One region of the Thauera sp. JM12B12 genome, then DNA from elsewhere that is predicted to be linked to it. Evidence: riboswitches for the same ligand, from Rfam matches in the RefSeq annotation. Region 1 holds a riboswitch; the other holds the start of a gene.
What was found. A riboswitch is a leader RNA that binds a small molecule or an ion and turns the genes downstream of it on or off. The one in region 1 is predicted to bind cobalamin.
Positions count from the first base shown of each region.

Region 2: another riboswitch for cobalamin. It lies ahead of AAG895_RS13350 (GNAT family N-acetyltransferase); the one in region 1 lies ahead of AAG895_RS17265 (TonB-dependent receptor).

Region 1 is NZ_CP154859.1:3,798,089-3,807,022, forward strand. It holds gene cobO (cob(I)yrinic acid a,c-diamide adenosyltransferase) at 1-73, opposite strand, end outside; gene AAG895_RS17250 (hypothetical protein) at 70-867, opposite strand; gene AAG895_RS17255 (ABC transporter ATP-binding protein) at 878-1,687, opposite strand; gene AAG895_RS17260 (iron ABC transporter permease) at 1,684-2,664, opposite strand; gene AAG895_RS17265 (TonB-dependent receptor) at 2,719-4,554, opposite strand; cobalamin riboswitch at 4,684-4,923, opposite strand; gene cobU (bifunctional adenosylcobinamide kinase/adenosylcobinamide-phosphate guanylyltransferase) at 5,027-5,575, shown strand; gene cobT (nicotinate-nucleotide--dimethylbenzimidazole phosphoribosyltransferase) at 5,673-6,722, shown strand; gene AAG895_RS17280 (adenosylcobinamide-GDP ribazoletransferase) at 6,894-7,661, shown strand; gene cobC (alpha-ribazole phosphatase family protein) at 7,692-8,420, shown strand; gene AAG895_RS17290 (mitochondrial fission ELM1 family protein) at 8,438-8,934, shown strand, end outside.
Region 2 is NZ_CP154859.1:2,947,166-2,950,915, forward strand. It holds gene AAG895_RS13345 (2-dehydropantoate 2-reductase) at 130-1,077, shown strand; cobalamin riboswitch at 1,077-1,283, shown strand; gene AAG895_RS13350 (GNAT family N-acetyltransferase) at 1,440-2,048, shown strand; gene AAG895_RS13355 (ribonucleoside-diphosphate reductase subunit alpha) at 2,104-3,750, shown strand, end outside.

The DNA.
Region 1 (8,934 bases):
TCTTCTCGTCCACCACCGCCTTCTTGCGCGCCATGCGCTCGTTGTGGCGGCTGTCGCGATCCTGTTCGCTCATGGTTTCGTCTGCTCCGCGAGTTGGGCGAGGCCGGTCAGCAGGGCCGGCCCCGGATGGAAGAAATGCCGCCCCTCGAGGGCGACGATCGGCACCGACACCAGGCCGAGTTCGGCACTGCAGTTTTCCGCATTGTCGGGCGTCAGCGAGACCAGCAGCTCGGGCTGGAAGCGCTCGATGGCGGCGACGATGCCGGGGACGTCCTCGCCGGGGCGCAGGTGGCGGATGCGCTCGGCGCTCTCCACCACCTCGAAGCCGGCATGGGCAAAGGCGTCGCCGACCATGTGGCCGCGGCCGAAGGAATACGGCTGCGCCGAGCACGCCGAGATCACCAGCACGCGCCTGCCGCCGCCGTGCACCGCCGCGGCCGCGGCGCGCCAGGCGCGCGCAAAGCCCTCCACCCGCGCCCGGGCGTCGGGGACGGCGGTCGCCTCGGCCAGGCTGAGCAGCATCGCCTCGGTGTCGGCCATCGAGCCGAAACCATCGACCTGCAGGATGCGCGCCTCCGGCTCGAAGATGTCGAGCAGGGCCGGATCGGTCCCCCGGGAGACGACGATCAGCCCGGGATCCAGCGCCCCGATGGCGCCGAGGTCGGGGTCCTTGACGCCGCCGGTGCGCGGCAGCTCGCGCGTGTCGTAGCGCGACACGCCGACGATGCAGTCGCCGCGCCCGAGCCATTCCAGCGCATCGGTGATGTAGGGCGACTGGCTGACGATGCGCGGGCAGGCCGCGGCGGCGGGCAAGGCCACAACGGCCAGCAGCAGGCCGCCCAGCAGGCGGCGAAGAAGGTGTTTCATCGGTGAACGCTCAATCCGGAAGAAAGACGACGCGCCCTTCGCTCTCGAAGCGACGCAGGGGATGGCCGAAGGCCTCGCTCAACAGCTCGGCGCGCAACACGGTGTCGCGGTTGCCCGCCTTCACGCCGCCGCGGCCGTCGAGCAGGATTATGTGGTCGGCGTAGCGCGCGGCGAGGTTGATGTCGTGCAGCACCATCACCGCGCCGTGCCGCGCCGCGCCGCCTTTCCCGGCGCCGCGAACGACGCTGCGGAACAGCTCGAGGGTGGCGATCTGGTAATGCAGGTCGAGGTGGTTGAGCGGCTCATCGAGCAGGAAGAGCTGCGGCGACTGCGCCAACAGGGTGGCGATCGCGACGCGCTGGCGCTCGCCGCCGGAAAGCGTGAGGACGTCGCGCGTCTCGAAGCCCTGCAGGCCGACGTCGGCCAGCGCCTGACGGGCGATGGCCTCGTCCTCGCTCGTCTCCCAGCCCCAGCGGCCGAGGTGGGGGTGACGGCCGATCAGCACCGTCTCCAGCACCGAGGCGGCGAAATGGTCCGGTTGCTGCTGGGGCAGCAGGCCGCGAAAGCGCGCCGCCTCCAGCGGCGACCAGGCCGCGTAGGGCAGGCCACCCAGGCGCACCTGCCCTACCGTGGGTTCGCGCAGCCCGGCCAGGGTGTGCAGCAAGGTGGTCTTGCCGGCACCGTTGGGGCCGAGCAGGGCCAGGCACTCGCCCGCCGCCAGGCTCAGGCTGAACTCGCAGCACAGCCAGCGCTCGCCCACCTGCAGGGCGAGACGCTCGGCCTCCAGCAGCGGCGGGCCGTCGGCGTACGCAGCGCTCACCGCGGATGCCTCGCGAGCAGGAACAGGAACACCGGCACCCCGATCAGCGCGGTGAGCACACCCACCGGCAGCTGCTGCGGCGCGAGCACGGTGCGCGCGGCGGTGTCGGCCAGCGTCAGCAGGATGCCACCGGCGAGCGCCGCGGCGGGGATCAGCACGCGCTGGTCGTTGCCGAGCGCCAGCCGCACCAGATGCGGGATGATCAGCCCGACGAAGCCCACCGAGCCCACCAGCGTGACCGCGGTCGCGGTCAGCAGCGAGGCCAGCACGTACAGGCCCATGCGCAGCCTGCGCACGCTCACCCCGAGCGCGCGGGCGTTCAGCTCACCGCGCGCGAGCACGTTGAGGTCGCGCGCGAACGGCATCACTGCGGCCAGCCCCAGCACCAGCACCCCCAGCCCCGGCCACGGCCGCGCCGCGCCGCTGGCATCGCCCATCAGCCAGAACAGCATCGACTGCACCCGCGTGTCGGGCGCCAGCGCCAGCATCAGCGTCACCGCCGCGCCGCAGCCGGCGGCGACGATGACGCCGGTGAGCAGCAGCCGCGTCTGCGTCCAGCTGCCGTCGCCATGCGCCAGACCGAAGACGAGCAGCATCGCGGCGAGCGCACCGCCGAAGGCCAGCGTATCGACCCAGATCGAGGCCGCGCCGAGCGTGATCGCCGCCAGCGCCCCCACCGCCGCGCCGCCGGAGATGCCCAGGATGTACGGATCGGCAAGCGGATTGCGCAGCAGCACCTGCATCAGCGCGCCGGCGGTGGCGAGCAGGCCGCCGCAGACGAAGGCGGCGACCGCACGCGGCAGGCGCAGCTCGCGCACGACGTCGGCGGCCATGCCCTCGCTGCCGGCGAGGGCGGCAAGGGCCTCGGCCAGGCCGATCGGCATGTCGCCCGCCACCAGGGCCCACAGCAGCGCCAGCGCCGCCGCCGACAGCAGGCCGGCGGCGAGCAGCACGGGGTGGTGGCGGCCCGGCCGCATCAGGAGCCGGCCACCGGGGACGTGGTGACGCTGGGTGGCGACGAGCATCGCGCCTTAGTGCATCGCGTAACGCACGGCCACGAAGGCGTTGGCCCCCTGGGTGCCGTAGTTCTGGGCAAGCTCGTAGTCCTTGTCGAGGATGTTGTTGGCGCGCACTTCCACGCTCCAGTCCGGCGCCAGCGCGTAGTGCACATAGGCGTTCAGCAGGCCGTAGCCGCCCATGCGGTTGGCCGCGCTGTTCGGAATGCGATCATACCGCCGGCCCTGCCCGTTCCATTCCATCCCCCAGGTCCACGGCCCCATGGCGCGCTCGATGCCGAGCGAACCGCCGATGCGCGCGCGGCGGCCGAGTTCGTCGCCGCTTGCCTTGTCCTCGGCGTCGAGGAAGTCGACGGTGGCGCGCACGCGGTAGTCACCCAACATCGCGCTGGCAGCCAGCTCGACGCCCTGGATCGACGCCTGCGCGACGTTCGCCGGCGCCCAGGCGCTCATCGGATCGGCCGGATCGAGCGGCGCCCAGGCGATCAGGTTCTTGATGCGGTTGTTGAAGTAGGTGGCGCTCGCGCGGGTGCCGTCGCGCTCCCACACCAGGCCGACCTCGCGGTTCAGGGCCTCCTCGGGCCGCAGGTCCGGATTGCCGCCCCAGGGGAAATAGAGGTCGTTGAACGTCGGCGCCTTGAACGCGGTGCCGATGCTGGCGCGCGCGCGCCACTCCGGGCTCAGGCGATAGCCATAGGCGAGCGCGCCCGTGGTCTTGCTGCCGAACTGCGAATCCTCGTCGTGGCGGGCATTGAGCTGCAGGTGGTGACGGTCGAACTGCCCGCTCCAGCCGAGCAGCAGGGAGTTGGTGTAGCGGCTGGTCTTGGCGTAAGCGGAGCTGGAGTCGACCTCCTGCTCGAGGTACTCGTACGCGGCCAGCAGGGAGCCGGCGCCCAGGGCGATGTCGTGCTGCCAGGTGAGCTGGCGCTGCTCGGTGTCGAAGACGGATCGATCGTTGAGGTCGGCGCGGTTGCGCGATTCGTCGGCGCCGTAGCCGAAGCGCAGCGTGCTGGTCCAGTCGGCGGCGAGCTGGTTGCGCATGTGCAGGCCGAGCGAGCTGGTGCGCTTGTCGAGGTAGGAGTCGAACACCTTGGCGTTGTCGTACCAGTTGCGCAGATCCGAGTGCAGCACGGTCAGGCCGATCTCGTCCGCCTCGCGGAAGCCGAGCGACACCGAGCCGCTGAAGTACTCGTTGCGGAAACCGTCGTCGTCGCCATCGCTGCCGCGTGTGGAGTTGGGCTTGGCATCGATGCCGTCGCTGCGCTCGGTGCCGGCCGACACGTTGTAGCGCAGGCGCTCGGCCCCGCCCGCCAGCGTCGCCCCCAGCGTGCGCGCCCCGTCGGTGCCGATGCCGGCGCGCACGCTGGGCTGAAAGCCTTCGCGGCCCTTGCGCGTGAACACCTGGATCACGCCACCGATGGCGTCCGACCCGTAGAGCGCGCTCGCCGGGCCGCGCAGGATCTCGATGCGCTCGATCAGCTCGAGCGGAATGGTCTCCAGCGTGGGGGCGCCGTTGGTCGCCGATCCCACGCGCACGCCATCGATCAGCAGCAAGGTGTGGCCGGAGTTGGCGCCGCGGATGTACACACTGCTGTTGGCGCCGGGGCCGCCACTGCTGGACACCTGAACGCCGGGACGGCCCGCCAGCAGCTGCACCAGGCTGGCATTGCCGGCGCGCGCGATCTCGTCGCGGTCGATCACGTCGACGCTGGCAAGCGCCTCGTCGGCAGTGATGGGCTGGCGGGTGGCGGTGACGACGACGTGGTTGAGCTGGGCATCGTCGGCCTGGGCCGGGACAAACGGGTAAGCGAGCGCGCACGCGGACACGAGCGCGGAGAGGCGGATCTTCATTGTTTGAACTCCCTTCGCCATGCCGCGCGTCCCCGCACGCCATGGCAACTTCACCTGGACGCACCGACAGCGTGGGAGAACCGAAGAGAGCAAGACAAACCGCGCCCGTCGCCGCCACCCCGCGGCACATCCGCCAATTCGCGTTCCGGCCGGTCTCCGGGCTCGTGCGCTGTGCCGGCCCGAGGGCCGGACGGGCGGGTCGCCTTCCCGGGAGTGGAGTCCCAGTGGCTGCATGACACGCCTTGCGCGCACTTACCGTTGCGGGGGCAGCATAGGCATTGCGGCCTCGTTTGCGAGGGGCCGCGCACCTGTTTCCCGTTTAACCCTGGGCGAGAAACGCCCGTGGGCACCGATAACGCGCCACCCCTTCCGGGGCAGTGGGGGCGGATGATACCGTACGGGGCAGTATCGTGCACTGCAATAAAACACAGCCCTTGCAGCGATAAGACCGAGCTATGGAAACGAAGCACCCATGACCTGCGAACTCATCCTCGGCGGCGCCCGCTCGGGCAAGAGCCGCGAAGCCGAACGCAGCGCCGCCGCATCCGGCCTCGCCGTCACCGTCATCGCCACCGCCGAGGCGCTCGACGCGGAGATGGCCGCGCGCATCCGCCGCCATCGGGCCGACCGCCCCGCCGGCTGGCGCACCGTGGAGGCGCCGGTCGCGCTCGCCGACGCGCTGCGCGCCGAAGCGGCGCCCGAGCGCTGCGTGGTGGTCGATTGCCTCACGCTGTGGCTGAGCAACCTGCTGATCGACGCGGATCGACTGCCGCCGGGAGCCAGCGCGGACGAGCTGCCGCTGTTCCGCCGCGAGCGCGACGCCCTGCTCGCCACCCTGCCCAAGCTGCCCGGCCGCGTCATCCTGGTCGCCAACGAGGTCGGACTCGGACTGGTGCCCGAGACGCCGCTGGGGCGCCTCTTCCGCGACGAGGCCGGACGACTCAACCAGGCCGTGGCCGCGCGCTGCCCGCGCGTCGTGTTCGTCGCCGCCGGGCTGCCACTGGTGCTGAAGCAGGGCTAAACTTCCACGCGCGCCAAGCGCCCGTCATCCGTCGGACATCGCCGACGCCGGGCGTGACGCCCCCCTGCGCTGCCCAACCTCGGAACCACCTCGCCGCATGACGCCCTTCGCCATCGCCCCGCCCGACACCCTGCTCGCCGCCGCGCTGCAGGACAAGATCGATCGCAAGACCAAGCCGCTCGGCGCGCTCGGACGGCTCGAGCCGCTCGCCCATCAGATCGGCCTCATCCAGCAGACGCTCACCCCCGCGCTCCAGCAGCCGCACATCGTCGTCTTCGCCGGCGACCATGGCGCAGCCAGGGCGGGCGTGTCGGCCTACCCGCAGGACGTGACCTGGCAGATGGTGGAGAACTTCCTCGCCGGCGGCGCGGCGATCAACGTGTTCAGCCGCCAGATGGGCCTCGGGCTGACCGTCGTCGATGCCGGCGTCAACCACGACTTCGGCAGGCGCGGCGGCCTGATCGACGCCAAGATCGCGCCGGGCACCGCCAACTACCTGCAACAGCCGGCGATGACCGCCGCCCAGCGCGACGCGGCGCTGCAGCGCGGACGCGAGATCGCCCATGCGCTCGCCGGCAACGGCTGCAACTGCGTCGGCTTCGGCGAGATGGGCATCGGCAACACCGCATCGGCGTCGCTGATCACCCACTGCCTGGTAGGCGCGGAGCACGACGCCGACCTGTACACCGTGACCGGCCGCGGCACCGGGCTGGACGACGCCGGCCTGTTCCACAAGCGCACCCTGCTGGCGCAGGCGCTGGAGCGCGGCGGACGGCCGCGCTCGGGGCTGGACGTGCTCGTCGAGTACGGCGGCTTCGAGATCGCGATGATGGCGGGCGCGATGCTCGGCGCCGCCGAGAAGCGCATGCTGATCCTCGTCGACGGATTCATCGTCACCGCCGCCCTCCTCGTCGCCCACGCGATCCAGCCCAAGGTGCTCGCCTACTGCGTGTTTGCCCACCGCTCGCAGGAGCCCGGCCACCGCGTGCAGCTCGACCACCTCGACGTCGAACCGTTGATGGAGCTCGACCTGCGCCTGGGCGAGGGCACCGGCGCCGCGCTCGCCCTGCCGCTGGTGCAGGCGGCGGTGAATTTCCTCAACGAGATGGCGAGCTTCGAGTCGGCGGGGGTCAGCACGCAGACTTGAACGCGCGCTGCCCACGAAGAGGCTGTCGCGGGAGCAACTGTCTGTGGGAGCGGGCTTGCCCGCGAATGCGGCGCTTGAGCTGGCGATGTTCGCGGGCAAGCCCGCTCCCACAGATCTCCCACAGATCTCCGAAAAATCTCCCACAAACCTCCCGCAAACCTGCACCGCCTGATGCGCGAACCGCTCGCCCGCTTCTTCACCGCCCTCGGCTACTTCACCCGCCTGCCGGTACCGGCCTGGGTGGCGTGGTCGCCCGAGCGCCTCGCCCGTGCCGGCGCCTGGTTGCCGCTGGTGGGCTGGGTGGTCGGCCTTGCCGGGGCCGCGGCGCTTTACGCGCTCGCCCAGGTGCTGCCGGCGAGCCTGGCGGTGATCCTGTCGATGGCGCTCACCATCCGCCTGACCGGCGCGCTGCACGAGGACGGCTTCGCCGACGCCTGCGACGGGCTGGGCGGCGGCTGGGACAAGGCGCAGATCCTGGCGATCATGAAGGACTCGCGCATCGGCAGCTACGGCGCCATCGGCATCGTGCTGATGCTGCTCGCCAAGGCGGCGGCGCTGATCGAACTGGCCGCCAGCGGCCCGGCCACCGCCGCGATCGCGCTCCTCGTCGCCCATCCACTGTCGCGCCTCGCCGCGGTCGGCGTGCTGCACGCCCTGCCCTACGCGCGCAGCGACGACAGCAGCAAGGCCGCCGCGCTCGCGCAGCGGCTGAGCCACGGCGAACTCATCCTCGCCGGCCTCTGCGGCCTGCTGCCCGCCTTCGTCCTGCTCGCCCCGCTGCAGGGGCTGAGCGCGCTGGGGCTGGCGGCGCTCCTCACCCTCTGGCTCGCCCGCCTCTTCCTGCGCCGCCTCGGCGGCCACACCGGCGACCTGCTCGGCGCCGTGCAGCAGGCGGCGGAGCTGGCGTGCTACATCGGCATCCTGGCCCACTGGGCCTGAGCACGCGCCACGCGCCGGCCCCTGCACCCCATGCAACTCCACCTCATCCGCCACCCCCGCCCCGCCGTCGAGCCGGGCGTCTGCTATGGCCAGACCGACGTCGGACTCGCCGAGTGCCCGGTCGCGGTCGCCGCGCGCCTGCGCCCGCTGCTGCCCGAATCCTTCACCCTGCACGCCAGCCCGCTCGCGCGCGCGCGCTTGCTCGCGCAGGAACTCGGCACGCCGCACGTGGACGACCGGCTCATGGAAATCCACTTCGGCGACTGGGAAGGCCGCACTTTCACCGACATCGGCAGCGCGATCGACGACTGGGCGGCCGACCCGCTCGGCTTTCGCGCGCCCGGCGGGGAGTCGCCGCGCGAGATGGCCGCACGGGTGCTGGCCTGGCTGGAAGAGATCAGGCACGGCCCGGGCTGCGCGCCGCAGACCGCCTCTTCGGGAAATGGAAATAGGGGACAAACCCCAATTTCACCAGTTTCAGAATCTGCGCCGCGGGCCGAGAAACGCCCTGTGGGAGCGGGCTTGCCCGCGAATGGCTCGTCGATTGGAGATTCGCGGGCAAGCCCGCTCCCACGGGAGGCACCCCCACCCGCCGAGAATGTCGTCGTCGTGGCCCACGGCGGCCCGCTGCGCGCCATCGCCGGCCACCTGCTCGGCATGCCACCCGAGCGCTGGCTGGGGCTGGACTTCGGCTGCGGACTGGTGACGCGAATCGATGTGGAAAGCTGGGGGGTGGTGTTGAAGTGGTTCAACCGCTGAGGCAGGAGAAGCCCGCCATGACCGTCCTCTGGCTCATCACCGACAACAAGCCCGGCCACCGCAGCCAGTTGCAGGGACTGGCGCAGGCGCTGGCGGCGCGTACGGCGGTCGAGACGCACTGGATCGACGCCCCGGCCGGTCGCAGCGCGCTGTGGCAGTGGCTCGCCGGCCGCTTCCCGCCCGGCGCCACGCGGCCGGATCCGGACCTGATCCTCGTCGCCGGCCACCGCACGCACCTGGCTGGCCTGGCCGCGCGACGCGCACGCGGCGGCACACTCATCGCGCTGATGCGGCCCAGCCTGCCGCTGGGCTGGTTCGACTTGTGCGTGATCCCGCAGCACGACAAGCCGCCCGCTCGCGCCAACGTCGTCGCCACCCGCGGCGTGCTCAACACCGCCCGCCCCAGCCCCGAGCGCGCGGCTGACAAGGGCCTGTTCCTGATCGGCGGACCGTCCAAGCACCATGGCTGGGACACCCCCGGCCTGCTCGCCCAGATCGACGCCATCCTCGCCGC
Region 2 (3,750 bases), 850 kb from region 1:
GTGCGTCGTGGAACAGCGCATGCGGTCGCTCCGCCGCATCGGACGCCCTCGACAGCCTTTCCCTCGGCCCGGACATGGCCCTGGCCGCCCTCACCGCACGCTGCCTCGGCGAGCGCTCCCGACAACCCGATGAACCCTAACGCTGCACACATGACCTCGCCCGCCCACGCCTCTCCCGCACGCTACCCCCTCGCGATCATCGGCGCCGGCGCCCTCGGCCTGCACTTCGCCGCGCGCCTGGCGGGCGCGGTCCCGGTGGCGGTGGTCGCGCGCGATGCCGAGCGTGCGGCGCATCTGCGCGCCGGTGTCGAGGTCGGCGGCCAGCCCTTCCGAGCAGATGCCTTCGCCGCAACGCGGCCTCCGCTTGCCGACTGGCTGATCGTGCTGGTGAAAGCTGGCGACACCGCCGCTGCCGCGGCGATTGCCGAGCGCATGCAGCCAGTCGGCGTGCTGTCACTGCAGAACGGGCTTACCGGCGATCTCCTGCGCGCGCACTGCCGGGCGGCGCTCGTCGACCAGGGCATCACCACCGAGGGCGCCTACCGCGAGCGCACGGCCGCGGGCGAGCGGGTGCAGCCCTCGGGCGCAGGCGAGACCCTGCTGCCGCCCGGGTTCGAAGCGGTAGCGGAGATGCTGGTACGTGCCGGCCTGCGCGCCCGGGTCGAACCCGACATCGCGCGCGCGCGGCTGGCAAAGCTGCTGGTTAACGTGGCCATCAACCCGCTGGCGGCGATTCACCGCGTGCCCAACGGCGCCCTTCTCGAGCCGCCCTACCGCGCCGCGCTGGACGAGCTTGTGCGCGAAGCCTGGCCGGTGCTGCGCACCGAAGGCCTTGCACTCGATCTCGACGCGGCGCTCGCCCGCGTGCACGCGGTCGCCGCGGCAACCGCCGCCAACCGCGCCAGCATGCTGCAGGACGTGCTCGCCGGTCGTCGCACCGAAATCGACGCGATCACCGGCGCCCTGCTGCGCATGGCGGAAGCGGGCGGTTTCGAGGTCCCTGCCCACCGGGCCATGCATGCCCTCGTGCGCAGAATCGAGCACGCTGCGTTTGACAGCCCCGAGGGGCGCGGCTAACCTCGCGCCCTGTTCATGGTTGCCTGCCGATACCGGCAGGCATGAAAAGGGAATCCGGTGCCGCGCCCAGCGCGAATCCCGGAGCTGCCCCCGCAACTGTAATCGGCGAGTCTTGCGCCCTCTCTGCCACTGGAGATCCTCCGGGAAGGCCGACGCAAGGCGACGACCCGTGAGCCAGGAGACCTGCCATGCACATCACCTTCAACAGTTTGGGGCGGGGTGTCCCTGACAAGAGGCATGGCTCACACCATTTCACTTGCACGCTTTCCTGACGGCTCGGCCACGTCGCATGACATGTTCATGCGCCTGAGGCATTGCGCCCGCTCGTCGGAGATCCGCCCCGCCTGCACCGGATCTCCACCATGCACGCATCTGCCCGCCTCGCCCCCGTCGCGCTCGCCGCGGCGCCGAATCCACCCGCGCCCGCCGCAGCCTCCCGGCATGTCGCCGCACGCCCGCTGCTGCGCTTCGGCGCTGCCGACGCAGCGCGCATCCGTGCCCACCTGCTCGGCCTCGATGCCGACGACCGACTGCTGCGTTTCAGCCATGGCATCCGCGACGAAGGCATCGCCGCCTATGTCGACGCACTCGATTTCGCGCGCGATCACGTCCATGGGCTATGCAACACGCAGGGCGAGATCGTCGCGCTCGCCCATGTCGGCGTGCGCGAAGGCGAGGTCGACTTCGGACTGAGCGTCAGCCCTGCGCTGCGCCAGCGCGGCCTGGGCCGTGCGCTGTTCGTACACGTGATCGCGCTGGCGCGCGCCCTCGACGCCGCCCGCATCGTCTGTCACAGCGTCAGCCCTGCAGTGCTGCACATGGCCGCCGCGAGCGGCTTCCGCCGCCCCGGTGGCCGGCTCACCGCGCCGCTCGTGCTGGAGTTGCAGAGCGCGCGAGACGCCATACCCGCTCACCGGCACGCGCCTCATCCTGCGCCGGACGCCCAGGCCGCCCCGCGCACTGCTGCCTGAACGGCAGCCTTCCCGACAGCATCGCCCCGCCCACATTCACGAACGAGGACCACCTGTGGACCGACTCCCTGCCCAGAAACGCCCCGACACCCTCCAGTACGACGCCTTCCAGGTCATCCGTCGCAACGGCGCGGCGGTCGCCTTCGACCCGGCCAAGATCGCCGTCGCCATGAACAAGGCCTTCCTCGCCGTCGAAGGCAGCCAGGGCGCGGCCTCCTCGCGCGTGCGCGAACTCGTGGCCCGCCTCACCGACACCGTGGTCGGCGCCCTCACCCGCCGCCTGCCCGACGGTGGCCTGCTGCACATCGAGGACATCCAGGACCAGGTCGAGCTGGCCCTGATGCGCTCGGGCGAGCACGACGTCGCCCGCGCCTACGTGCTCTACCGCGAACGCCGCGCCGCCGAGCGCGCCGCGCAGCAGGGCACGGCGGCACAGGCGGGCGCCGCCGACCCGGTGCTGCAGGTCGTCGACGGCGAAGCGCGCCGCCCGCTCGACCGCGCCGCCCTGCTCGCCATGTGCCGCGAAGCGTGCGCGGGGCTGGACGGGGTATGCGCCGACACCGTGCTCGAGCACGCCGTGCGCAACCTCTACGACGGCGTGCCCATCGCCGCCGTGCGCCAGGCCCTGGTGCTGGCGGCGCGCACGCTGATCGAGCGCGAGCCGGACTACGGCCGCGTCGCCGCCCGCCTGCTGCTGTCGGCGATCCGCGTCGAGGTGCTCGGGCGCGAGACCTCGCAGGCCGACATGGCCGACCCCGATCGAGGCTATGCCGCCTGCCTGCCCGCCTTCATCCGCGCGGGCATCGCGGCCGAGCTGCTCGACCCACGGCTGGCCGACTTCGACCTCGCCCGCCTGGCAGCGGCGATCCAGCCCGAGCGCGACCTGCAGTTCGACTACCTCGGCCTGCAGACCCTGTACGACCGCTACTTCCTGCATGTCGACTGCCGCCGCATCGAGCTGCCGCAGACCTTCTTCATGCGCGTGGCGATGGGCCTGGCGATCAACGAGATCGACCGCGAGGCACAGGCGATCGCGTTCTACGAGCTGCTGTCGAGCTTCGATTTCATGAGCAGCACGCCGACGCTGTTCAACAGCGGCACCCGCCATGCGCAACTGTCGTCCTGCTACCTGACGACGGTGGCCGACAGCCTCGAGGACATCTACCAGTCGATCAAGGAAAACGCCCTGCTGCAGAAGTTCGCCGGCGGCCTGGGCAACGACTGGACCCCGGTGCGCGCGCTCGGCAGCCGCATCAAGGGCACCAATGGCCACAGTCAGGGCGTGATCCCCTTCCTGAAGGTAGTCAACGACACCGCGGTGGCGGTGAACCAGGGCGGCAAGCGCAAGGGCGCGGTGTGCGCTTACCTCGAGACCTGGCACCTCGACATCGAGGAGTTTCTCGAACTGCGAAAGAACACCGGCGACGAGCGCCGCCGCACGCACGACATGAACACCGCGAACTGGATTCCCGACCTGTTCATGAAGCGCGTGCTGGAGAACGCCGAATGGACGCTGTTCTCGCCGGCCGACGTGCCCGACCTGCACGAGCGCTACGGCCAGGACTTCGAGGCGGCCTACTGCGCGTATGAGGAGAAGGCCGAGCGCGGCGAGATCCGCCTCTTCAAGCGCCTGCCGGCGCTCCAGCTGTGGCGCAAGATGCTGACCATGCTGTTCGAGACCGGGCATCCGTGGATCACCTTC